DNA from 2 places in the Streptomyces sp. NPDC030838 genome. Region 1 is predicted to be linked to the other one. Evidence: riboswitches for the same ligand, from Rfam matches in the RefSeq annotation. Region 1 holds a riboswitch; the other holds the start of a gene.
The links. A riboswitch is a leader RNA that binds a small molecule or an ion and turns the genes downstream of it on or off. The one in region 1 is predicted to bind glycine.

Region 1 (11,782 bases):
CACCTGGCCGACTTCGAAGCGGTCGCCGTCCTGGTCACCCACGACCCGCTGGACGCGATGGTGCTGGCCGACCGGCTGGTGGTCGTCGAACAGGGCCATGTCGTCCAGGAGGGCACCCCGGCCGAGATCGCCCGCCGCCCCCGCACCGACTACGTCGCCCAGCTGGTCGGCCTGAACCTCTACAAGGGCCGCGCAGACGGCCACACCGTCCGCCTCGACGCCGGCCCCGCCATCACCACCACCGAAGACCTCACCGGCCCGGTCTTCGTCGCGTTCCCCCCGGGTGCGGTCACCCTCTACCGAGAGCGCCCCGCCGGCTCCAGTGCCCGCAACCTCTGGCGCTGCTCGGTCACCGGCCTGGAGACTCACGGCGACCAGATCCGCGTGGCCCTCACCGGCGAGCTCCCGCTGGCCGCCGACCTCACCACGGTCGCCGCCGCGGAGCTGGACCTGCACCCCGGCGCCGAGGTCTGGGCCACGGTCAAGGCCACCCAGACGCACGCGTACCCCGCCTGAGCGCGCCCCAGGGCAGCGAAAAGGGCCCCGCCCCGGCCGTCCGGGCCGAAGCGGAGCCCCGCACGCGAGGGATCCGCGAGGGATCAGTCCTCGTACGCGTCCAGCGGCGGGCACGAGCACACCAGGTTCCGGTCACCGAACGCCTGGTCGATCCGGCGCACCGGCGGCCAGTACTTGTCGGCGGCGGAGACCCCGCCCGGGAAGACGGCCTCTTCCCGGCTGTACGCGTGCTCCCACTCCCCGCCGAGCGCGCCCGCGGTGTGCGGCGCGTTGCGCAGCGGGTTGTCGTCGGCGGGCCACTCGCCGGAACCGACCTTCTCGATCTCCGCGCGGATGGCGATCATCGCGTCGCAGAACCGGTCCAGCTCGGCCAGGTCCTCGGACTCGGTCGGCTCGATCATCAGCGTCCCGGCCACCGGGAACGACATGGTCGGCGCGTGGAAGCCGTAGTCGATGAGCCGCTTGGCGACGTCGTCGACGCTCACGCCGGTCGCCTTGGTGAGCGGGCGCAGGTCGATGATGCACTCGTGCGCGACCAGCCCGCCCGGACCGGTGTAGAGCACCGGGTAGTGCGGCTCGAGGCGCTTGGCGACGTAGTTGGCGCTGAGCACCGCCACCTGCGTGGCGCGCTTCAGCCCCTCGCCGCCCATCAGCCGGACGTACGCCCAGGAGATCGGCAGGATGCCCGCGGAGCCCCACGGCGCGGCCGAGATCGGGCCGACGCCCGTCTCCGGACCGGCCGCCGGCTGGAGCGGGTGGTTCGGCAGATACGGCGCCAGGTGCTCGCGGACGGCCACCGGGCCGACGCCGGGACCGCCGCCGCCGTGCGGGATGCAGAACGTCTTGTGCAGGTTCAGGTGCGAGACGTCGCCGCCGAAGTGGCCCGGCTTCGCCAGCCCGACCAGCGCGTTCAGGTTGGCACCGTCGACGTACACCTGGCCGCCCGCCTCGTGCACCTGCGCGCAGATGTCGGAGACGTGCTCCTCGAACACACCGTGCGTCGAGGGATACGTGATCATCAGCACCGACAGCTCGTCGCGGTACTGCTCGATCTTCGCCCGCAGGTCGTCTACGTCGATCTCGCCGTCCTCGGCGGTCTTGACGACCACGACCTTCATGCCGGCCATGACGGCGCTCGCGGCGTTCGTACCGTGCGCGGAGGACGGGATCAGGCACACGGTGCGCTGCTCGTCGCCGTTGGCCCGGTGGTAGCCGCGTACGGCCAGCAGGCCGGCCAGCTCGCCCTGCGAACCGGCGTTCGGCTGGAGCGACACCTTGTCGTAGCCGGTGACCTCGGCGAGACGTTCCTCCAGCTCGCGGATGAGCGTGAGGTAGCCCTCCGCCTGCTCGGCGGGCGCAAAGGGGTGCAGCTGGCCGAACTCCGGCCAGGTGACCGGCTCCATCTCCGTGGTCGCGTTGAGCTTCATGGTGCAGGAGCCCAGCGGGATCATGCCCCGGTCGAGCGCGTAGTCGCGGTCGGCGAGCCGGCGCAGGTAGCGCAGCATCGCGGTCTCGGAGCGGTGCTGGTGGAAGACCGGGTGGGTGAGGAAGTCATCGGCGCGCAGCAGCCCGCCCGGCAGCGCGTCCTCGGTGGTCGCGTCCAGCGCCTCGACGTCGCCCTCGACGCCGAAGGCGGTCCATACGGCGCCCAGCTGGACCCGCGTGGTGGTCTCGTCGCAGGCGATCGACACCAGGTCGCCGTCGACGAGCCGCAGGTTGACGCCGTTCTCGCGCGCGGCGGCCACGACCTCGGCGGCCCGGCCCGGCACCCGCACGGTGACCGTGTCGAAGAAGGCACCGTGGACGACCTCGACCCCGCCCTTCGCCAGGCCCGCGGCCAGGATCGACGCGTACCGGTGGGTGCGCCGCGCGATGCCCTTCAGGCCCTCCGGGCCGTGGTAGACGGCGTACATCCCGGCCATCACGGCGAGCAGCACCTGCGCGGTGCAGATGTTGCTGGTCGCCTTCTCGCGGCGGATGTGCTGCTCACGGGTCTGCAGCGCGAGGCGGTACGCCCTGTTGCCGTCGGCGTCCACGGACACGCCCACCAGCCGCCCGGGCAGGCTGCGCGCCATCTTCTCCTGCACCGCCATGTAACCGGCGTGCGGCCCGCCGAAGCCCATCGGCACACCGAACCGCTGCGTCGTACCGACGGCGATGTCCGCGCCCAGCTCACCGGGCGACTTCAGCAGCGTCAGCGCCAGCAGATCGGCGGCGACGGTGACGAGGGCACCCCGCTCGTGCGCCTGGTCGATGACCGCCTTGATGTCCCGTACGGCACCGGAGGCGCCGGGGTACTGGACGAGGACGCCGTTGATCTCCCGCCCGTCCAGCTCGGCCGGGATGCCCTCGGACAGATCCGCGACGACGACCTCGACGCCGGTCGGCTCGGCGCGGGTCTGGATCACGGCGATGGTCTGCGGCAGCGCGTCCGCGTCGACCAGGAACAGGCCCTTCTTGTTCTTGCCCATGCGCCGGGACAGCGCCATCGCCTCGGCGGCGGCCGTGCCCTCGTCCAGCAGCGAGGCGCCGGAGGTCGGCAGGCCGGTGAGGTCGGCGACCATGGTCTGGAAGTTCAGCAGGGCCTCGAGCCGCCCCTGGGAGATCTCGGGCTGGTACGGCGTGTAGGCCGTGTACCAGGCCGGGTTCTCCATCACGTTGCGCAGGATGACGGGCGGCGTGAAGGTGCCGTAGTAGCCGAGGCCGATCATGGAGCCCAGGACCTGGTTGCGGTCGGCCAGCGACCGCAGCTCGGCCAGCACCTCGGCCTCGCTGCGCGCGCCCGGCAGGTCGAGGGCGTCGGCGTTCTTGATCACATCCGGGACCGCGGCGGCGGTGAGCTCGTCCAGCGAGCCGTAGCCGACCTGCGCGAGCATCTTGGCCCGAGCCTCCTGGTCGGGCCCGATGTGGCGCTGCTCGAACGGAATGCCCTGTTCGAGCTCGGAGAGCGGAATGCGATGGGCGGTCATTGCGGAGGCCTCCTGGTCTGACGCGACCTTCGAGGGGCACCACGGCGCGGGTGCCCCGACGGCCTCCCCCTCTGTCATCTCAACCTGAGAGCTTCACCGGATCGCCCCAGAGGGATCCGGCTTTCACCGTCGGTGAGAGCGGAAGCCGTCGACACCCGCTCTGCTTTCCAGAGTGACCTCGTCCGTGCGGTACGTGGGCCTGAGAGATTCCGGGGAGGATTTGCTCCTTCGGCGCCTCCGATCACTTCGGAGGACTCTCCCGCACGGGGTCAGCAGCCGCTGTCAGCCTACCAGCGAGGTCAATGCCCAGGCGTTCGAGTGGCCGGGTTCACCAATGTGCTCTTTCGTAGTGCTTACGGATGAGTTGCGACCACGTGGAGGGCCCGTGCAGACCGATATCGATCCGCGCAACCTGATCGGCCGCAAGGCGTTCGACCGCAACGGCACCAAGATCGGCACCATCGACGAGGTCTACCTCGACGACGCGACCGGCGTTCCGGAGTGGGCCGCCATACGCACCGGGCTGTTCAGCAGGGATGCCTTCGTCCCCCTCGAACCCAGCGAACTGATCGAGGGCAGCCTCCACGTGCCCTTCGACCGCGCCCTGATCAAGGACGCCCCCGACTTCGGCGTGGGCCGCCATCTCTCCCCCGAGCAGGAACTCCAGCTCTACCACCACTACGGCCTCGACATCGCGTCCCCGCCGCCGCTCCCCGACCGCGACTTCGGCAAGCTGGCGGGCACGGACGAGCCCTGAAGACCCCGGGGTGAGCAGCCCCGGCAGGGCCGAGTCGCGCGACCACCGGCTTCACCCACCGAGCGCGCCCGGCCGCACCGCCGGTCAGCCGCTCACCCCGGGCATCACCCCGGCACCGTCCGCGGGCCCGTCCGCCGGTGCCCTGCCTTCGCCGGGTCTTCGCGGAACCAGCGGAACCCGCGGAACCAGCGGCAACGGCTCGGCCGGCTCCAGCGCCGGGTCGTCGATCCGGAACGTCCGCACCCGCCCCGGCTCCGAATCCGGGGTCTCGAACCGCACGGTCACTCTCCCGAGCCCGCTGCCCTGCACCCAGCCGTGCCCGTACTCGGCATGCCGGACGTCATGGCCCGCCGGCCACCGCCGCTCGGTCTGCTCGACCGCCACCGGCGCCTGCTCCTCGGTCCCCTCCTCCACCGGCCCGTCCTCCCGCTCCCCCGCCGCCTGGGCGAACAGATCCTCCTGCGTGTAGTCCGCGAGACCGCTGACGCCGACGCCGAGCAGCCGGACGCCGCCCGTGGTGTCCACGGACTCCAGCAGCCGTGCCGCGGCCTCCCGCACCACCGCCGGGTCGTCCGTGGGGCCGCGCAGCGTCTCGGAGCGGGTCAGCGTGGAGAAGTCGTACCGGCGCACCTTCAGCACGATGGTCCGCCCCGACAGCCCCGCGCCGCGCAGCCGCCGCACACACCGGTCCGCCAGCCGCTGCACCTCCAGCCCCACCCGGACCCGGTCGTGGATGTCCACGTCGTAGGTGTCCTCCACCGACACCGACTTGGCCTCCCGCTCGGCCACCACGGGCCGCTCGTCCCGCGCCAGCGCCATCGCGTAGAGCGCGTGCCCGTGGGCCTTGCCCAGCAGCCGCACCAGCTCGTCCTCGCCCGCCTCGGCCAGCTCCTCGACCGTGGTGATGCCGGCCCGCCGCAGATGGTCACCGGTCGCCGGACCCACCCCCGGCAGCGTCCGCACCGGCATCGGCCCGAGCAGCGCCCGCTCCATGCCCGGATCGATCAGCACCAGACCGTCGGGCTTGGCCTGCTCTGAGGCGATCTTCGCGAGCATCTTGGAGGCGGCCAGCCCCACCGACCCGGTCAGCCCGGTCACCTCCCGGATGTCCGCGCGCAGTTTCGTCCCGGCCAGCCGCGCCGACTCCGCGTCCCAGGCCGCGTCCCCGGCCTCCAGATCGACGAAGGCCTCGTCCAGGCTCAACGGCTCCACCAGCGGCGACAGGGACCTGAGCAGCCCCATCACCTGCTCGCTGATCGACCGGTAGAGACCGAAGCGCGGCGTGAGGTACGCGGCGTTCGGCGCCAGCCGCCGCGCCTGGGCCATCGGCATCGCCGAGTGCACCCCGAAGACCCGGGCCTCGTAGGAGGCGGTGGCGACCACACCGCGCGGCCCCAGCCCGCCCACGATGACGGCCTTTCCGCGCAGGCTCGGCTTCGACGCCTGCTCCACCGAGGCGAAGAAGGCATCCATGTCGAGATGCAGGATCGTGGGCGCGGTTCTCACATTTCCGATGCTGCACCACACCACTGACAATGCGGCCGCAGAACCGTCCCTGCACCTCAGAAAGCGCTTGAGCCTACGACACTCTGCGAACCAGCCGGATCACTCCGCGACCGCCTCAGACCGCGCGGTTGCGCCGGCGTGCCAGCTCGTCGGCCGGATTGTGCCCGACCAGTGTCTCCCCGGTGTCGATACGCTCCCCGTGCAGCTGGGACAGCGCGCTCTCGACATCCCGCCACACCACGCCGACCGCGATCCCGAAGATGCCCTGGCCGCCCTGGAGCAGAGCGTGGACCTCGTCCGGCGAAGTGCACTCGTACACCGTCGCGCCGTCGCTCATCAGCGTCATACGCTCAAGATCGCGGAAGCCGCGTTCCCGCAGATGCTGAACGGCGGTGCGGATGTTCTGCAGCGACACGCCGGTGTCGAGGAACCGCTTGACGATCTTCAGGACGACGACGTCCCGGAAGCTGTACAGCCGCTGGGTCCCCGACCCGTAGGCGGGCCGCACACTCGGCTCGACCAGGCCCGTACGTGCCCAGTAGTCCAGTTGCCGGTAGGTGATGCCGGCGGCCGCGCAGGCCGTCGGACCTCGGTAGCCGACCTCCTCGGTCGCCTCGGACGCCGCCCCTCCGCCGCCGGGCACAGCCATCGGCCGCGGTGCAGCGTGACCGGCCGCCCGCCCAAGCGGGTACGGACCGCTCTCCCCCAGACTGCGTCCGGGGGCACCCCCAGCCGTACCGTCGCCGCTGCTTCTCACGCCGACCTCCGTCCTTGACCTGCCTTCTCGACGGTAGGCAGTCACCAAGGGTGCGTCAACGATCGCCACACTCGGCACGCCGAGTGATAATCACCCTAGGAGTGGTTTCCCGTACCCCACCGCGGGGAAAGGCTAGCCGAATGCTCTCGGCGGGAGCCGCAGGACGCTCTCACTCGCCACCGGCACGTGCCGATGGCGTGCTGTGACGAGGCACGGCCCGACCGGCCCGAGGACCCGCCGAACCACCCCGCCTCATTGGCTGCTGGTGCCGAAGTCCTCGGGCGAGATCTGGTCGAGGAACTCGCGGAACTTCTCCACCTCGTCCTCCTGCTCGTCCGGAATCGCGATACCGGCGTCGTCGAGCACCCCGTCACTGCCGTAGATCGGCGTTCCGGTGCGCAGGGCCAGCGCTATGGCATCGGAAGGACGGGCGCTCACCTCGACCCCGCTGGCGAAGACCAGCTCCGCGTAGAAGACGCCTTCACGCAGGTCCGTGATGCGCACTTCGGTGAGCTCCTGGCCGACGGCCTCCAGCACGTCCTTGAACAGGTCGTGGGTCAGCGGTCGCGCGGGGGCCATGCCCTGCTGGGCGAAGGCGATCGCCGTCGCCTCCCCCGGCCCGATCCAGATGGGGAGGTAACGGTCGCCTCCCACTTCACGCAGGAGCACGATCGGTTGGTTGGAGGGCATCTCGACCCGGACACCTACGACATCGAGCTCGTTCACACAGCAACCCTAGGCCGTGCTCGGGACGTTTGGGTAGTCGGGCCGACTTCAGGCGCCCGATCCGGCCGCCCGCGGACCCCCCGGACATCCTCCACGGACCCGCCGGACATCCTCCGCGGCCCTGTCCGAACCGCCCTCCCGGGCTGCTCGCCCCAGCTCAGGGCAGCCGCACCCCGAGCGCGATCTGCACCAGCGCCGCGTGCAGCTTCACCGTGAGCCCCGCCAGCTCCTTGGTCCGGGCCTCGGCGAGCGCCCTGGTCTGCGGGTTGCGGTGGCGCTTCAGCGGGGCCACCACCTGGTCCACCAGCCCGGCCTCACGGTCGGCCGCGGCCTTCATCAGCCGCAGATGCCGCGGCTCGATCCCGAACCGCCCCAGCTCGGCGACCAGGGTCGCCACGGTGACGGTCTCCGCGTCGTACACCCCGTCCGACAGGGCCGTGATCAGCCCGTACGCCTCCCACTCGGCGAGCTGGTGCTCGTCGATCCCGGCGGCGGCCAGCAGCTCCGCCCGCCCGATCCGGACCGCCGTGGGCCCCTCGGCAGGCTCCGGCACGGCCTCGCCGTCCCGCTGTCTGCCGAGCGTGGGAAGCCGGACCTCCTCGCCCCGCTCCATCGCGTCGAGGTGCTCACGGATCACTTTGAGGGGCAGATAGTGGTCCCGCTGCATTCTCAGGACATGGCCGAGACGCTCGACATCACCGGCGCTGAACTTGCGATACCCCGACGGGGTCCGCTGCGGCTCGATCAGCCCCTCCGACTCCAGGAAACGGATCTTGGAGATGGTGACTTCGGGAAACTCCTCGCGCAGCACGTTCAGCACCGTGCCGATGCTCATCAGCCCACTGTCCGCGGCGGCGGTACCGTTCCCGGCACCGCCGCTCGGTGTTCGAAGCATGGACCTTCCCTGGGGTTCCCCCCGGACTGCGTCTGGGGGAGGGTCAGATGCCCTGCCGGCTGGCGTAGAACACCAGTCGGTACTTGCCGATCTGCACCTCGTCGCCGTTCGACAGCGCGACCTGGTCGATCCGCTCACGGTTGACATACGTGCCGTTCAGACTGCCCACGTCGGCCACCGTGAACGAGCCGTCCGGGCTGCGACGGAACTCCACATGCCGCCTGGAGACCGTGACGTCGTCCAGGAAGATGTCGCTCTGCGGATGACGCCCGGCCGTGGTCAGGTCGCTGTCCAGCAGGAAGCGGCTGCCCGAGTTCGGCCCCCGGCGCACCACCAGGAGCGCGGAGCCCAGCGGCAGCGCGTCGACGGCGGCCTGCGCCTCCGGGGAGAGCGTCGGCATCGGCGTCTGACCGGTGGCCTCGGCGTCGTAGGCCTCCAGGCCGCTGATGGAGATCGTGGAGGTCGTCTCCGACGGACGCTCCGCACCCGCCCGCAGCGGCGCGCCACAGTGGGAACAGAAGCGGCTGCTCTCCGCGTTGCGGTTACCGCACCTCGTACACACCAGGACCGACATGGACGGATCCTCCTGCCGCGGCTGCCCCGCCGGGGCATTGGACGCGTACGGACCAGAGGAAAACCCTCCACCCGTACTTGAGGTTGACGGTTGCCCGAAACCTATGCCGCCGGACTGGGCAGGGTCAACAGACGGCGCGCCCTGGCCTCCCGAAATGTCACCGCCCGGACCAGCCACCTGGTCCCGGAACAGCGGGCGCTGGCCCTCCGCGTCAGGCTGTGCGCGATGGCGAGCGGTCGCGTTGCTGTCGCTACCCTCTCGCGCGCTCTTGCCGAACAACTTCGCAAACAACTTCACGGGCGATTCCCCTTGACCGAAACAGACCCGCCCGTGGGGCAGGACGAACCCTGATTGCACACACTGGTCGAGCCGGACATCCTCACAACGTCCGTGTCCACCAGACAGTTTCCACCACGCACCACCCAATCGGTGCGCCGACCCCCCGCAACCTCATGCCCCCGCCGGACGTCAGCCATGCACCGCCGGTTCACTGGGAGGACGACCGAGCGTAGTCAGGTCGCTCCGCGGCCCGCAAGGCGTCCACGATGATCTTGTCGGACCGCTCGACGGTCACGGTGGCCTGCTCCTTCTCAAGCGTCTGCACCACGCCTCCAGGGATGTTCAGCGCCGGTTCCAGGTCCTGCGGCTTGCCGATGACCTTGAAACGATAGGGCGCGTTGATCTTGTTCCCGTCGACGCTCACGCTTTTGCCGGAATCCGTGAGGTAGGTGCCGGCGACCACCCGCACTCCGTTCACCTGGATCGCCTCCGCGCCCGCGGCGCGCAGCTCCTGGATCGCGTCGAGCAGCATGTCCGCCTCGACCGTCCCCTTCGTGTCCTCGATGGTCATGGTGATGCCGGGACCCTCCGCGGCCACCGTGCCCGCGAGAACGCCGAGTTGCCTCTCCTTCTCGATCGTCTGCCGACGGGCCTCCTCGGCCTGGTTCGAGCTGTTCTCCAGCTCGTCCCGCTGCTTCTCGAGACCCTGCTTCTCGTCTTCAAGACGCTGCGTGCGGTCGTCGAGTTCATCGAGGATGCGGACCAGATCCTCCTGCCGCGCTCCGCGCAGGGCGCTGTCGCCGTCGCTGTTGGAGGCGACCTGCACGGCCAGCCCGAAGCCCAGCCCGAACAGCAGCAGCGCGACGATGAGTTGGGCGCGGGTGACGCGCGGCGGCCACAGCCCCTTCACCAGCCGCTGCCGGCCGGTCAGCGCGGGCTCGGCCGTCTCCTCGGGCTCCGCGACCCGCGGTGCCGGTACCGGCACCTCCTCGGGCAGTTCCCTGCGCAGCCGGTTCTCGTCCGTCTCGTCCTGGTTGCTCATCGGCCTCACGCCCGGAACACGTGCCGGCGGATCGCCGCGGCGTTCGAGAAGATCCGGATGCCGAGGACGACCACGACACCGGTGGACAGCTGGGCCCCCACACCCAACTTGTCGCCCAGGAACACGATCAGCGCGGCGACGACCACGTTCGACAGGAACGACACCACGAAGACCTTGTCGTCGAAGATGCCGTCGAGCATGGCCCGCAGACCACCGAAGACGGCGTCGAGTGCCGCCACCACGGCGATCGGCAGATAAGGCTCGACGACCGCCGGAACCTCGGGCCGGACCAACAGGCCGGCCACGACTCCCACGACGAGGCCCAGTACGGCGATCACGATGTGCCTTTCTCAGTTCTCGGCTGTGCTGACTCAGTTCTCGGCTGTGCGGTGCGCACCGTCACGCTCGTCGCGGCCGGAAGCCGGAGATCGTCCTCCACGGAGATACCGGTCCGGATGCCGAAGTTCTCCTGCAGGGCATGCAGATACAGACCGTCCGCGCTGTTCTGGAAGCGGGTGCTCAACCGCTCGCCGTCGCCCACCGCGAGCACCGTGTACGGCGGCACCAGTGGCCGGTTGTCGACCAGTATGGCGTCGCCCGCGGCCCTGATCGCCGACAGCGCGGTCAGCCGCAACCCGTTGATCGAGACGGCCTCGGCACCCGACTCCCACAGCCCGTTGACCACGCGCTGCATGTCCCGGTCGCGCACCCGTCCGGTGTCGGAGAAACCAGAGGTCCCGCGCGGCTCGCCGTCTCCGCCGGCGCTGGAGTCCTTGGCGTCGTCGACGACGAGCTTCACCCCCGGGCCGTGCACCTCCGTGGCGCCCGACAGGATGCCCACCAGCTCCGTCCGCTCGCCCCCGCCGCTCTGCTTGAGCGCCGCGCGCCGGCGAGCGTCGACCTCGTCCCGCAGCTGGTCGACGGCGTCCTCCAGCTCGTCGGCGGCGTCGCTCTCCCGGTCGATGCGGTCGATCAGCTCCTCGCGCTCCTTGGCCACAACGGGAGCGGCCACCTGTGCCTGCGCGGCCCCCACGGTCACCACGAGGGCCGCCAGGACCAGGCCGGCGGCGAGCCCCAGCCGAGCCCTCAGCGTCTTGGGCATCCCCCCGTCGCCCGCGGCCTTCTTCCGCGCCGCCGCCTCGGCGTACCCGTCGTCCAGGCTGTGGTCCATGACGTTCGTGAGCAGCGACATCGACGCGTCCGGACGCGCGGGCGGGCGCGTGGACGTGCTCCGAACGGGGGGCTGCTGCGACATGCCGCACATCGTCGCACGTCGCGCCCAGTACCTCCGAATGGCCCCACCCGCGTGCCGGACAGGCCCCCTTGGGGACACTTGTCCGGCACGCGCGCGTGCAGGGCGTTTTAACGCCCGGCGCTGTCCACCACCGCCGACCACTCGTCCAGCAGGGCCTGAGCCGAGGCGTCGTCCGGCCCCTCCGCCCACAGATGCGTGACCGCCTCCGCCGGGTCGGGCAGCACCATCACCCAGCGCCCGTCGGCCTCGACCACCCGAACCCCGTCGGTGGTGTCCACGGAGCGATCTCCGGCCGCCTCGACGACCCGCCGCATGACCAGCCCCTTGACGGCCCACGGAGTCGCCAGATCACGCCTGAGGACGTGGGCCCGTGGAATCCGCGCGTCGATCTGGCTGAGCGTGAGCTGCGTGCGGGCCACCAGCCCGATCAGCCGTACGAAGGCGGCGGCGCCGTCGAAGACACTGCTGAACTCCGGAACGATGAAGCCACCCTTGCCGTCACCGCC
Region 2 (11,782 bases), on a different contig from region 1:
CGCCCGCGGCGAGCAGGAAGCGGACCACGCCGTCCTCGTCGGCGCCGGGCACGAAGTTGATGTAGTAGTGCAGGACCGCCGGGATGATGCCGGCCGCGCCGTTCGTCGGGGCGGTTACCACGCGTCCGCCGGCCGCGTTCTCCTCGTTCACCGCCATCGCGTAGAGGGTGATCCACTCCATCGCGAGGGCCTGCGGGTCGCCCTCGGAGCGCAGCTTGCGCGCGGTGGTCGCGGCCCGGCGCTTCACCCGCAGCCCGCCCGGCAGGATGCCCTCGCGGGACATGCCGCGCTCCACGCACTCCCGCATGACCCGCCAGATCTCCAGCAGGCCCGCGCGGATCTCCTCCTCGGTCCGCCAGGCCCGCTCGTTCTCCAGCATCAGGGCGGAGATCGACAGGCCGGTCTCCTTCGTGAGGCGCAGCAACTCGTCGCCCGTGCGGAAGGGGTACTTCAGGACCGTGTCGTCGAGCTTGATCCGGTCCGCGCCGACCGCGTCCTCGTCGACGACGAAGCCGCCGCCCACCGAGTAGTACGTCTTGCTCAGCAGCTCGGTGCCGGCCGCGTCGTACGCCCAGATGGTCATGCCGTTGGCGTGGTACGGCAGCGTCTTGCGGCGGTGCAGGACCAGGTCCGCGTCGAAGTCGAAGGCGATCTCGTGCTCACCCAGGAGCTTCAGGCGGCGATCCGACTTGATCGTCTCCACCCGCTCGTCCGCCGTCTCCACGTCGACCGTGCGCGGCGAGTCGCCCTCCAGGCCGAGCAGCACCGCCTTGGGGGTGCCGTGGCCGTGGCCGGTGGCGCCCAGCGAGCCGTACAGCTCGGTGCGGACGGAGGCGACCGAGTCCAGCAGGCCCTCGTTGCGCAGCCGGCGGGCGAACATGCGCGCAGCGCGCATCGGGCCGACCGTGTGGGAGCTGGAGGGGCCGATGCCGATCGAGAACAGGTCGAAGACCGAGATGGCCACGTCAGACTCCTCAATGCGGGTGGTGGCGGGGCACCCGGTGGGGTGCCCCGCACGGGGTGGTGCTTACTTGCCGACGCTCGGGTAGAGCGGGTGCTTGTCCGCCAGGGCGGTGACCCTGGACTTGAGCGCCTCGACGTCGTAGGACGGCTTCAGCGCCTGTGCGATCACGTCCGCGACCTCACGGAAGTCCTCGGCCGTGAAGCCGCGGGTGGCGAGGGCGGGGGTGCCGATCCGCAGGCCGGACGTCACCATCGGCGGACGCGGGTCGTTCGGGACCGCGTTGCGGTTGACGGTGATGCCGACCTCGTGGAGACGGTCCTCGGCCTGCTGGCCGTCCAGCTCCGAGTCGCGCAGGTCGACCAGGATGAGGTGGACGTCGGTGCCGCCGGTCAGGACGTTGATCCCGGCCTCGCGGGCGTCCGGGGCGGTCAGCCGCTCGGCGAGGATCTGCGCGCCTTCCACTGTACGGCGCTGGCGCTCCTTGAAGTCCTCCGAGGCGGCGACCTTGAAGGAGACCGCCTTGGCCGCGATCACGTGCTCCAGGGGGCCGCCCTGGAAGCCCGGGAAGACGGAGGAGTTCAGCTTCTTCGCGAAGTCCTTCTTCGCCAGGATGATGCCGCCGCGCGGGCCGCCGAGCGTCTTGTGCGTGGTGGACGTCACGACGTCCGCGTACTCCACCGGGTTCGGGTGGAGACCGGCCGCGACGAGGCCCGCGAAGTGCGCCATGTCGACCCACAGGTACGCCTCGACCTCGTCGGCGATCCGGCGGAACTCGGCGAAGTCCAGCTGCCGCGGGTACGCCGACCAGCCCGCGATGATCACCTTCGGGCGGTGCTCCTTGGCGAGCCGCTCGACCTCGGCCATGTCGACCAGGCCGGACTCGTCCACGTGGTACGCGACCACGTCGAACTGCTTGCCGGAGAAGTTCAGCCGCATCCCGTGGGTGAGGTGGCCGCCGTGCGCCAGGTCCAGGCCCAGGATGGTGTCGCCGGGCTGGGCCAGGGCGAAGAGCGCCGCCTGGTTGGCGGAGGCGCCCGAGTGCGGCTGCACGTTGGCGTACTCGGCGCCGAACAGCTCCTTGACCCGGTCGATGGCGATCTGCTCGGCGACGTCGACGTGCTCGCAGCCGCCGTAGTAGCGGCGGCCGGGGTAGCCCTCGGCGTACTTGTTGGTGAGGACCGAGCCCTGGGCCTCCATGACCGCCAGCGGGGCGAAGTTCTCGGAGGCGATCATCTCCAGGGTGGACTGCTGGCGCTGCAGCTCGGCGTCGACCGCGGCGGCGACGTCCGGGTCGAGCTCGTGCAGGGGCGTGTTCAGGACGGACATACGTCTACGACTCCTCAGCCGGCGGAAAACTCGGTGTACTCGTCGGCGGAGAGCAGGTCGGCCGGCTCCTCCGCGACGCGTACCTTGAACAGCCAGCCGCCCTCGAAGGGGGCGGAGTTCACCAGCGACGGGTCGTTGACGACGTCCTCGTTGACCTCGGTGACCTCGCCGGTCACCGGGGAGTACAGGTCGCTGACCGACTTGGTCGACTCCAGTTCGCCGCAGGTCTCGCCCGCGGACACCGTGTCACCGACCTCGGGGAGCTGCACGAAGACGACATCGCCGAGCGCGTTGGCCGCGTGCTCCGTGATGCCGACCGTCGCGACGCCGTCCTCGGCGGCCGACAGCCACTCGTGCTCCTTGCTGTAGCGCAGCTGCTGGGGGTTGCTCATGGCCTGAATTCTCCTGTACGCGGGGGAGTGGTGATGAATGGGGGACTGCCGGAACCGTGCGTGAGCAGCACAGATGTGCGCGGCGTCACGTCGGAACTGCGCTCGGTGGCTACTTCTGGCGCTTGTAGAAGGGGAGCGCGACGACCTCGTACGGCTCGTGACTGCCCCTGATGTCCACGCCGACACCGGGGGTGCCCGGTGCGGCGTGCGCGGCGTCGACGTAGGCCATGGCGATCGGCTTGCCCAGCGTCGGGGAGGGCGCCCCGGAGGTGACCTCGCCGATCACCTCGCCGCCGGCGACCACGGCGTACCCGGCGCGCGGGACGCGGCGGCCCTCGGCGATCAGCCCGACCAGCACGCGCGGCGGGTTCTGCTCGGCGCGCGCGGCGGCCTCGGCGAGCGCCTCGCGGCCGACGAAGTCACCCTCCTTGTCGAACTTGACCACTCGGCCGAGCCCGGCGTCGAAGGGAGTGAGGGACGTGCTCAGCTCGTGCCCGTACAGCGGCATGCCCGCCTCCAGGCGCAGGGTGTCCCGGCAGGACAGACCGCACGGGACCAGGCCCGCGCCCTCGCCCGCCTTGGTCAGCGCCTGCCACAGCTCCACGGCGTGCTCCGGCTTCACGAACAGCTCGAAGCCGTCCTCGCCGGTGTAGCCCGTGCGGGCGATCAGCGCGGGGACGCCGGCGACGGTGCCGGGCAGCCCGGCGTAGTACTTGAGGCCGTCGAGGTCGGCGTCGGTGAGGCTCTTGACGATCTCCGGGGACGCCGGGCCCTGGACGGCGATGAGGGCGTAGGCGTCCCGGTCGTCGCGCACCTCGGCGTCGAAGCCGGCGGCGCGCTCGGTGAGCGCGTCGAGCACGATCTGGGCGTTGGAGGCGTTGGCGACGACCATGTACTCGGTCTCGGCCAGGCGGTAGACGATCAGGTCGTCGAGGATGCCGCCGTCCTCCTGGCAGATCATGGTGTAGCGGGCCCGCCCCACGCCGACGGAGGCGATGTTGCCGACCAGGGCATAGTTGAGGAGGGCGGCGGCCTGGGGCCCGGTCACGGTGATCTCGCCCATGTGGGAGAGATCGAAGAGCCCGGCCCTGGTGCGCACGGCGTTGTGCTCGTCGCGCTCGGAGCCGTAGCGCAGCGGCATGTCCCAGCCGGCGAAGTCGGTCATCGTCGCGCCCAGCGACCGATGCAGGGCATCGAGCGCGGTGCGGCGCTTCTCTGAGGATTCGGTACTGCTCATCGGTCGGTCGTCTCCCAGGGCATGAACGCATGACGGGCGAGGAAAGGTCCTCCCCATCTGTCATCGGAACCTGAGAGGTTCGCCACGACCGCCACAGGGACGATCACGGCTTGCACCTTGGGTGGAGCCACGCCTCTTCCGGAGGAAGGGGGCGGCCCGCTTTTCAGATGTGCCTCGCCCGCGCGGTAACGGGGCCTGAGAGATTCAAGGGAGGGACTTGCTCCTTCGGCGCCCCGGCGACACGGCTGCCGGGGACTCTCCCGCGCGGATTCAAACGGCCGGTATGCAGTTGGCGCGGACATCATTGCACGCCGGGCCGGATCGTGGCAGACCGCATCTGTAACCGCTCTGTGGCGGTACGAGTACGAAAACACGAGACATCTCGAATTACCTTCTCTTTACACTCGACGGGCATGGGAACACGTGAACCGCCCCAGGGAGGACGATCACGGTGAACAGGACCACGGCGTACGCGACCACCACCGGCATCGCGGTGCCCCGGCAGCCGGCCGTCCCGGCCGGGGAGGCGTGCGCCCCGCTGCCGTCCCCCGTCGTCCGCGACCTGCGCGAGCGCGCCGGCCGCAGCCCGCGCGCCCTGCTCTTCGGGCCCAAGGACCTCGCCGTGGTCACGGGCCTGCCCGGCAGCGGCAAGTCGACGCTGATGCGCCGCACGGTGCGCGGCGCCCGGCGCGTCGACTCCCAGGACACCCGCGACCGCTGGGACCGCCGCATGCCGCCCTGGCTGCCCTACGCGGTCTACCGCCCCCTGGTCCGCCTCGCCCACTACGCCGGGCTGCGGCGCGCCCTGCGCACCGGCGAGGGCGTCGTCGTCCACGACTGCGGCACGCAGGCCTGGGTGCGCCGCTGGCTGGCCCGCGAGGCGGCCCGCCGCGGCGGCACCCTCCACCTGCTCCTCCTCGACGTCACCCCCGAACAGGCCCTCGCCGGCCAGCGCGCCCGCGGCCGCGGCGTCTCCCGCTACGCCTTCCTCCGCCACCGCACCGCCGCCACCCGCCTCCTCCACGCCGTGGAACACGGCGACCTGCCCCGCGGCTGCGCCTCGGCGGTCCTCCTGGACCGGGACGCGGCGGACACGCTGCACCGGATCGGCTTCACGGGCTGAGGGCGGGGGCTTCGGGGGGCTTCGGGGCAACCGTTAGCCTGGGCGGTCCCAAGCAGTGGTTCGAAGCAGGCGGTAGGCAGATGGACTTCCCGGCGGACTTCTCCGCGGACTTCCCGGCGCACCCCCAGGCGCACGGCGGCTGGCCCGGCAACGAGCTGGAGGAGGTGCTGTCCGCCGCCCTCGGCGCGGGCCCCGCGGCCGGCGGGCGCGTCCTCGAGGTTCTGGGCCGCAGCTTCGTCTGGGTCCCGCTGCCCAGCGGCGGCGGGCCCGAGAGCGGCTCCCTCGACCTGCCCGGCATGGAGATCGACGGCCAGGCCTACGTCCCGGTGTTCAGCTCCGAGGAACAGTTCCGCCAGGTCGCCGGCGCCCACATGTCGTACACCATCGCCCCCGCCGTCGAGTTCGCCCGCGGTCTGCCCCCGCAGGCCGGCATCGCCCTGAACCCCGGCGGCGTCGTCGGCATCCCGCTGCCCCCGCCCGCCGTCGCCGAACTCTGCCGGGTCGGCCGTACCCCGCTGGACGGCCCGAACTCCGGCGGCCGGGTGCGTCTCTTCGAACCCGACTGGCAGGACGACCCGGTCGACTTCCTCTCCGCCGCCTCCGCCGAGTTCGACGGCATCGGCGTCGTCCGGACGGCCCGCCGCTGCCTGGCCGCCATCGAGACCGCCGACCCCGTCATGTTCGTCGGCGTCGAACTCTCCCAGTGGGAGGGCGACCTGCGCACCCTCCCCATGGACGCCCTGGGCCGCGCCCTCGGCAAGGTCCCCGTCAAGTGGCCCGTCAACCTGGTCCTGCTCGACGTGGCGGAGGACCCGGTGGGCCACTGGATGCGCGAAAAGGTACGGCCCTTCTACACACGGGGGTAGGTGACCCACCCCAAGGGGCGCGGGGCTGTATCGATATGCGGCTCCGCCGCGATGGGGGTCCCCCCTGTTCGAGCGAAGCCGAGAACTTGGGGGAGCGACCGGCCACCAACAACCCGCACCCGCGAGACACCATCAAGACCGGACTCAGTAGGCACCCTTAAGCTAGGGGCACGACTCAAAAAGAGGGCGTTACACGAAGGGGCGTTGAAAAGTGAGCGCTGGCACGGCCGCCGCAGGCGTCGAGCACATGCTGCGCCAGGTCACCCCCGGCCGCTACGACGCCTACGAGGCACTGCTGCGCGCCCTCGCGACCCCTTCCTCCGGCCAGGTCTGGATGCTGCTGTGGCACGGCCAGGCCGGCAGCCCGGACGCCCAGTACGGGAACATGGAGGTCGACGGCTACGGCTACGCCCCCTGCGTCACCTCCGCCCAGGAGCTGTCCGCGAGCGGCTGGAACCGCAGCTACGAAGTGGTCGACGGCGTCGACGTGGCCCGCACGCTCTACCCCGACCACTACGGCCTCTGGCTGAACCCGCACGCTCCGGGCGGCGGCGTAGGCATCCCGTGGCTCGATCTGCGCCGTATCGCGACCGGCCTGGACCGCCAGCCCGCCGGCCCGCTGCGGCTCGCCGAGCCGACCATCGAGATCCCCGCGTTCTACGCCCTGCTGACCCAGAACGCCCACCGCACCCCGGCGGTCCGCTCGCTGCGCCGCGCCTGGGTGCAGCCCGCGCTCGGCGCGCCGTATCTCGCCATCGGACTGGATGTGTACGACACCTCCCCGGCCGCCGTCGACTCGGTGCGCGCGATGATGCAGCAGTCCATCGGCGCCGTACCGGACGGCCTGCCGGTGTCGACGGTCGCGATGTCCGACGAGTACGACCCGGTCGCGATGTGGCTGCGCGCCCACGCCCGCCCGTTCTACGACCGGGAGGCGCACGCCGCCCCGGCGCAGGCCCCGGCGGCCGGCTACGGCTACCCGCCGGTTCCGCCGGTCCAGGGCCGGTACTGACCGGACCCCCGGCCCGCGTCCGGATCCCGGTCAGGTCCGGACCACCCCGTTCTCTTCGCGCGTAGACGTGGGACGAAAACACCCACCCTGTCCCTATTGTCCCAACTGGCCCCCGTCCGGCCCGCGTTACGCACTGTTCGGATAACGGAACCCGGCAGACAGCATCACGGTTACGCATCCATTCACCGTCAAGTCTGGCAACAGATCGCCAAAGCGTTGAAGACTCCCGCTCCAAGGGGAGTTCGCCCGGGTGTTCGCCCCTGTGTACGACGGACTGATCACGCCGCTACAGCGGCAAGTGCGGGCCGGCTACCGCCGGTTGAGAGGGGTCCCTGCCAGATGACGGCACCATTGCACGAGCCGACCGCGGAAGCGGCTCCGAGTGCGGCCGAGGAAGCGGCGCAGGTCGGCGGCGACGCGAAGGCCGTACAGGGGCGCTCCCTGGGCCGGATCGCCTGGGAGCGGCTCAAGCGCGACAAACTGGCCCTCGCGGGCGGCATCGTGGTGCTCTTCCTGATCCTGGTCGCCGTGCTCGCGCCGGTGATCACCGGCCTGGCCGGACAGGACCCCGAGGCCCACCACGAGGACCTCATCGACCCGCTGTTCGGCACCCCGGTCGGGTCGTTCGGCGGGATCAGCGGCGAGCACTGGCTCGGCGTGGAACCGGTCAACGGCCGCGACATCTTCGCCCGGATCGTCTACGGCGCCCAGATCTCGCTGCTCGTCGGCTTCCTGTCGGCGATCGTGGCCGTCGTCCTCGGCACCGTCCTCGGCATCCTCGCCGGCTTCTTCGGCGGCTGGGTCGACACCGTCATCAGCCGGGTCATGGACGGCCTGCTGGCCTTCCCCCAGCTGCTGTTCATCATCGCGCTGGTCTCCGTCATGCCGAACGAGATGCTGGGACTGACCGGCACCGGCGTGCGCCTGTTCGTGATGATCCTGGTCATCGGCTTCTTCGGCTGGCCCTACATCGGACGCGTGGTACGCGGCCAGACGCTCTCGCTGCGCGAACGCGAGTACGTCGAGGCGGCCCGCTCGCTGGGCGCCGGGCGGTTCTACATCCTCTTCAAGGAGCTGCTGCCCAACCTGGTCGCGCCGATCATCGTGTACACGACGATGATGATCCCCACCAACATCCTCACCGAGGCGGCACTCAGCTTCCTGGGCGTCGGTGTCAAACCGCCGACGCCGTCCTGGGGGCAGATGCTCTCGAACGCGATCGACTACTACGACTCGGACCCCATGTACATGGTGATCCCGGGCGTGGCGATCTTCATCACCGTTCTTGCCTTCAACCTCTTCGGCGACGGCGTGCGCGACGCGCTCGACCCGAAGGGCTCGCGCTGAACTGCCGTACCGCAAGCGACCCGTGGCGCAAGGCACGGGGTCTCTCATCAATTCCGGAGGATCCGAGATCGTGACTACCCAACGCACCTCAGGGCGGCGCAAGCAGGCCATGGCCGCTGCCGCGGTGGTCGCCGCGCTGCTGACCACGGCGGCGTGCGGCGGCGGCGGTGGCAAGGACGGCAACGAGGGGTCGAAGAACGGCGCGGCCGGCTTCAACGCCGCGAACAACAAGGTCGCCCAGGCCGACCAGGCCAAGAAGGGCGGCACCCTGAAGTTCGCCGCCCCGCAGGACGCCGACTCGTGGGACACCACCCGCGGCTACTACGGCTTCATGTGGAACTTCGCGCGCTACTACAGCCGCCAGCTCGTCACGAACAAGACGGAGCCGGGCAAGGCCGGCACCGAGCTGACCCCGGACCTCGCCACCGGTCTCGCCAAGATCAGCGACGACGGCAAGACCTACACGTACACCCTGCGTGACGACATCACCTGGGAGGACGGCAAGCCGATCACCTCCAAGGACATCAAGTACGGCATCGAGCGCGTCTGGGCGCAGGACGTGCTGTCCGGCGGCCCGACGTACCTCAAGGAGGTGCTCGACCCCAAGGGCGAGTACAAGGGCCCGTACAAGGACAAGTCCGCGGACAAGCTCGGCCTGAAGGCCATCGAGACGCCGGACGACAAGACCATCGTCTTCAAGCTGCCCGAGGCCAACTCGGACTTCGAGGAGATGCTGGCGCTCATCTCGGCCTCCCCGGTCCGCCAGGACAAGGACACCAAGTCCAAGTACGGCCTGAAGCCGTTCTCCTCCGGCCCGTACAAGTTCGAGTCCTACAGCCCGGGCAAGGACCTGACGCTGGTCCGCAACACCGAGTGGAAGCAGTCCTCGGACCCGATCCGCAAGGCGTACCCGGACAAGATCACCGTCAAGTTCTTCTCGAACGCCAACGACCTGGACGCCCGTCTGATCGCCGGCGACTACGACCTGGACCTGGCCCAGACCAGCCTCTCCCCGCAGGGCCGCGCCACCGCCCTGAAGGAGCACAAGGCGAACCTGGACAACCCGGTCTCCGGCTACATCCGGTACGCGGCGCTCGCCCAGAACGTGAAGCCGTTCGACAACATCCACTGCCGCAAGGCGGTGCTCTACGGCGCCGACCACGTCTCGCTCCAGACCGCGCGCGGCGGCCCCGTCGCCGGCGGTGACATCGGCACCAACATGCTGCCCCCCGGCATCCCGGGCGGCGAGGGTCAGAAGTACGACCCGTACGGCATGGCCGGTGAGAACAAGAACGGCAACGTCGCCAAGGCCAAGGAAGAGCTGAAGGCCTGCGGCAAGCCCAACGGCTTCAAGACCACCATCGCGGTCCGCAACAACAAGCCCGCCGAGGTGGCCACCGCCGAGTCGCTCCAGGCGTCGCTGAAGAAGGTCGGCATCGAGGTCGAGATCGACCAGTACGACGGCGCGCAGAACTCCAGCGTCGTCGGCAGCCCTTCGAACGTGGAGAAGAAGGGCTACGGCATCATCATCATGGGCTGGGGCGCGGACTTCCCGTCCGTCCAGGGCTACGGCCTGCCGCTCTGGCACAGCAAGTACATCCTGGAGAGCGCCAACAACAACTACGCGCTCATCAACGACAAGACGATCGACGGCCTGTTCGGCGACTACGTCAAGACGCTGGACGAGGCCGAGAAGGTCAAGATCGCCACGGAGATCAACCACAAGGTGATGGAGGGCGCGTACTACCTGCCCTTCGTCTTCGAGCGGTTCCTCAACTGGCGCTCGGACCGACTGGCGAACGTCTACACCACCGACGCGTACAGCGGTATGTACGACTTCGTCAACCTCGGTCTGAAGAACACGAAGTAACCGGCACACCCGCCGTACGGCACGAAAGGCAGGTGAAGGCCGGCGCGGCGTGACCGCGGGCCCCGGACGACCTCCGGCGGCCCGCGGTCCGCGGCGGGCCGTTAGCTGTGCTCGCTTACCTCATCAGGCGGTTGTTCGCCGCCGCAGTGATGCTCGTGGTCATCGTCGTGGTGGTCTTCAGCATCTTCTTCCTCATCCCCAAGTGGGCGGGCGTCGACGTCGCCCTGAACTTCGTGGGCAAGCAGGCCGACCCCGCCGCCGTCGAGGGCGTGCGGGAGAAGCTGGGCCTCGGCGACCCGATCTACGCGCAGGTCTGGGAGTTCTTCAAGGGCATCTTCGTCGGCCGGACCTACGCCGGCGGCGGTGACATCACGCACTGCGCCGCGCCGTGCTTCGGCTACTCCTTCCGCAGCGAACAGGCCATCTGGCCGGTGCTGACCGACCGCTTCCCGGTGACCCTGGGCCTGGCGCTCGGCGCGGCCGTCCTGTGGCTGATCTTCGGCCTGGCCGCGGGTGTGCTCTCCGCCCTCAAGCGGGGCAGCTTCTGGGACCGCGGCGCGATGATCGTCGCCCTGGCGGGTGTCTCCCTTCCCATCTACTTCACCGGTCTGCTCAGCCTGGCGGTCTTCTCGTACGGACTGGGCTGGATCAACGGTGAGTTCGTTCCGCTGGAGGAGAGCTTCACCGGCTGGCTCGGCGGCATGATCCTGCCCTGGGTCACCCTGGCCTTCCTCTACGCGGCGATGTACGCCCGCATCACCCGCGCGACCATGCTGGAGATCCTCGGCGAGGACTACATCCGCACCGCGCGCGCCAAGGGTCTGCGGGAGCAGGTCGTCATCCGCAAGCACGCCATGCGCTCGACGATGACGCCCATCCTCACCATGCTCGGCATGGACCTCGGTGCCCTGATCGGCGGAGCGATCCTGACCGAGACGACGTTCTCCCTGCCCGGCCTCGGCCAGGCCGTGCTGAACGCGATCAAGAACCAGGACCTGCCCGTCATCCTCGGCGTCACCCTGATCACTTCTCTCGCGGTGCTCATCGCCAACCTCGTGGTGGACGTCCTGTACGCCGTGATCGACCCCCGAGTGAGGCTCGCATGACCGAACTCAGCAAGACCGGCGCGGCCGTGGGCGAGCCCACCACCTCCGGCGCCGCGCCGACCGCCTTCCTCGAAGTGCGCGACCTGAAGGTGCACTTCCCGACCGACGACGGCCTGGTCAAGTCCGTCGACGGGCTCAGCTTCCAGCTGGAGAAGGGCAAGACCCTCGGCATCGTGGGCGAGTCCGGCTCCGGCAAGTCGGTGACCTCGCTCGGCATCATGGGCCTGCACACGGCCGGCAACTACGGCAAGCGCAAGCCGCAGATCTCCGGCGAGATCTGGCTCAACGGCACCGAGCTGCTGTCCGCCCCGGCCGACGAGGTGCGCAAGCTGCGCGGCCGCGAGATGGCGATGATCTTCCAGGACCCGCTGTCCGCGCTGCACCCGTACTACACGATCGGCCAGCAGATCGTGGAGGCGTACCGGATCCACCACGACGTCGACAAGAAGACCGCCAAGCGCCGCGCGGTCGAGATGCTCGACCGGGTGGGCATCCCGCAGCCCGACAAGCGCGTCGACAACTACCCGCACGAGTTCTCC

Region 2: it holds a riboswitch for glycine, as region 1 does, so the genes downstream of both, gcvT (glycine cleavage system aminomethyltransferase GcvT) here and gcvP (aminomethyl-transferring glycine dehydrogenase) in region 1, are expected to answer to the same signal.

What each region holds. Positions count from the first base shown of each region.
Region 1 is NZ_JBVIED010000021.1:3,027-14,808, reverse strand. It holds gene ACZ42A_RS37055 (ABC transporter ATP-binding protein) at 1-516, shown strand, start outside; gene gcvP (aminomethyl-transferring glycine dehydrogenase) at 600-3,485, opposite strand; glycine riboswitch at 3,663-3,757, opposite strand; gene ACZ42A_RS37045 (PRC-barrel domain-containing protein) at 3,871-4,242, shown strand; gene ACZ42A_RS37040 (DNA polymerase IV) at 4,327-5,748, opposite strand; gene ACZ42A_RS37035 (MerR family transcriptional regulator) at 5,864-6,505, opposite strand; gene ACZ42A_RS37030 (bifunctional nuclease family protein) at 6,758-7,231, opposite strand; gene ftsR (transcriptional regulator FtsR) at 7,389-8,126, opposite strand; gene ACZ42A_RS37020 (FHA domain-containing protein) at 8,170-9,126, opposite strand; gene ACZ42A_RS37015 (DUF881 domain-containing protein) at 9,188-10,021, opposite strand; gene ACZ42A_RS37010 (small basic family protein) at 10,027-10,359, opposite strand; gene ACZ42A_RS37005 (DUF881 domain-containing protein) at 10,356-11,285, opposite strand; gene ACZ42A_RS37000 (sugar phosphate nucleotidyltransferase) at 11,384-11,782, opposite strand, start outside.
Region 2 is NZ_JBVIED010000008.1:326,382-338,163, reverse strand. It holds gene ACZ42A_RS22600 (L-serine ammonia-lyase) at 1-964, opposite strand, end outside; gene glyA (serine hydroxymethyltransferase) at 1,028-2,290, opposite strand; gene gcvH (glycine cleavage system protein GcvH) at 2,305-2,682, opposite strand; gene gcvT (glycine cleavage system aminomethyltransferase GcvT) at 2,792-3,919, opposite strand; glycine riboswitch at 3,967-4,091, opposite strand; glycine riboswitch at 4,093-4,192, opposite strand; gene ACZ42A_RS22580 (AAA family ATPase) at 4,371-5,042, shown strand; gene ACZ42A_RS22575 (enhanced serine sensitivity protein SseB) at 5,123-5,908, shown strand; gene ACZ42A_RS22570 (enhanced serine sensitivity protein SseB C-terminal domain-containing protein) at 6,156-6,920, shown strand; gene ACZ42A_RS22565 (ABC transporter permease) at 7,260-8,267, shown strand; gene ACZ42A_RS22560 (ABC transporter substrate-binding protein) at 8,338-10,137, shown strand; gene ACZ42A_RS22555 (ABC transporter permease) at 10,245-11,243, shown strand; gene ACZ42A_RS22550 (ABC transporter ATP-binding protein) at 11,240-11,782, shown strand, end outside.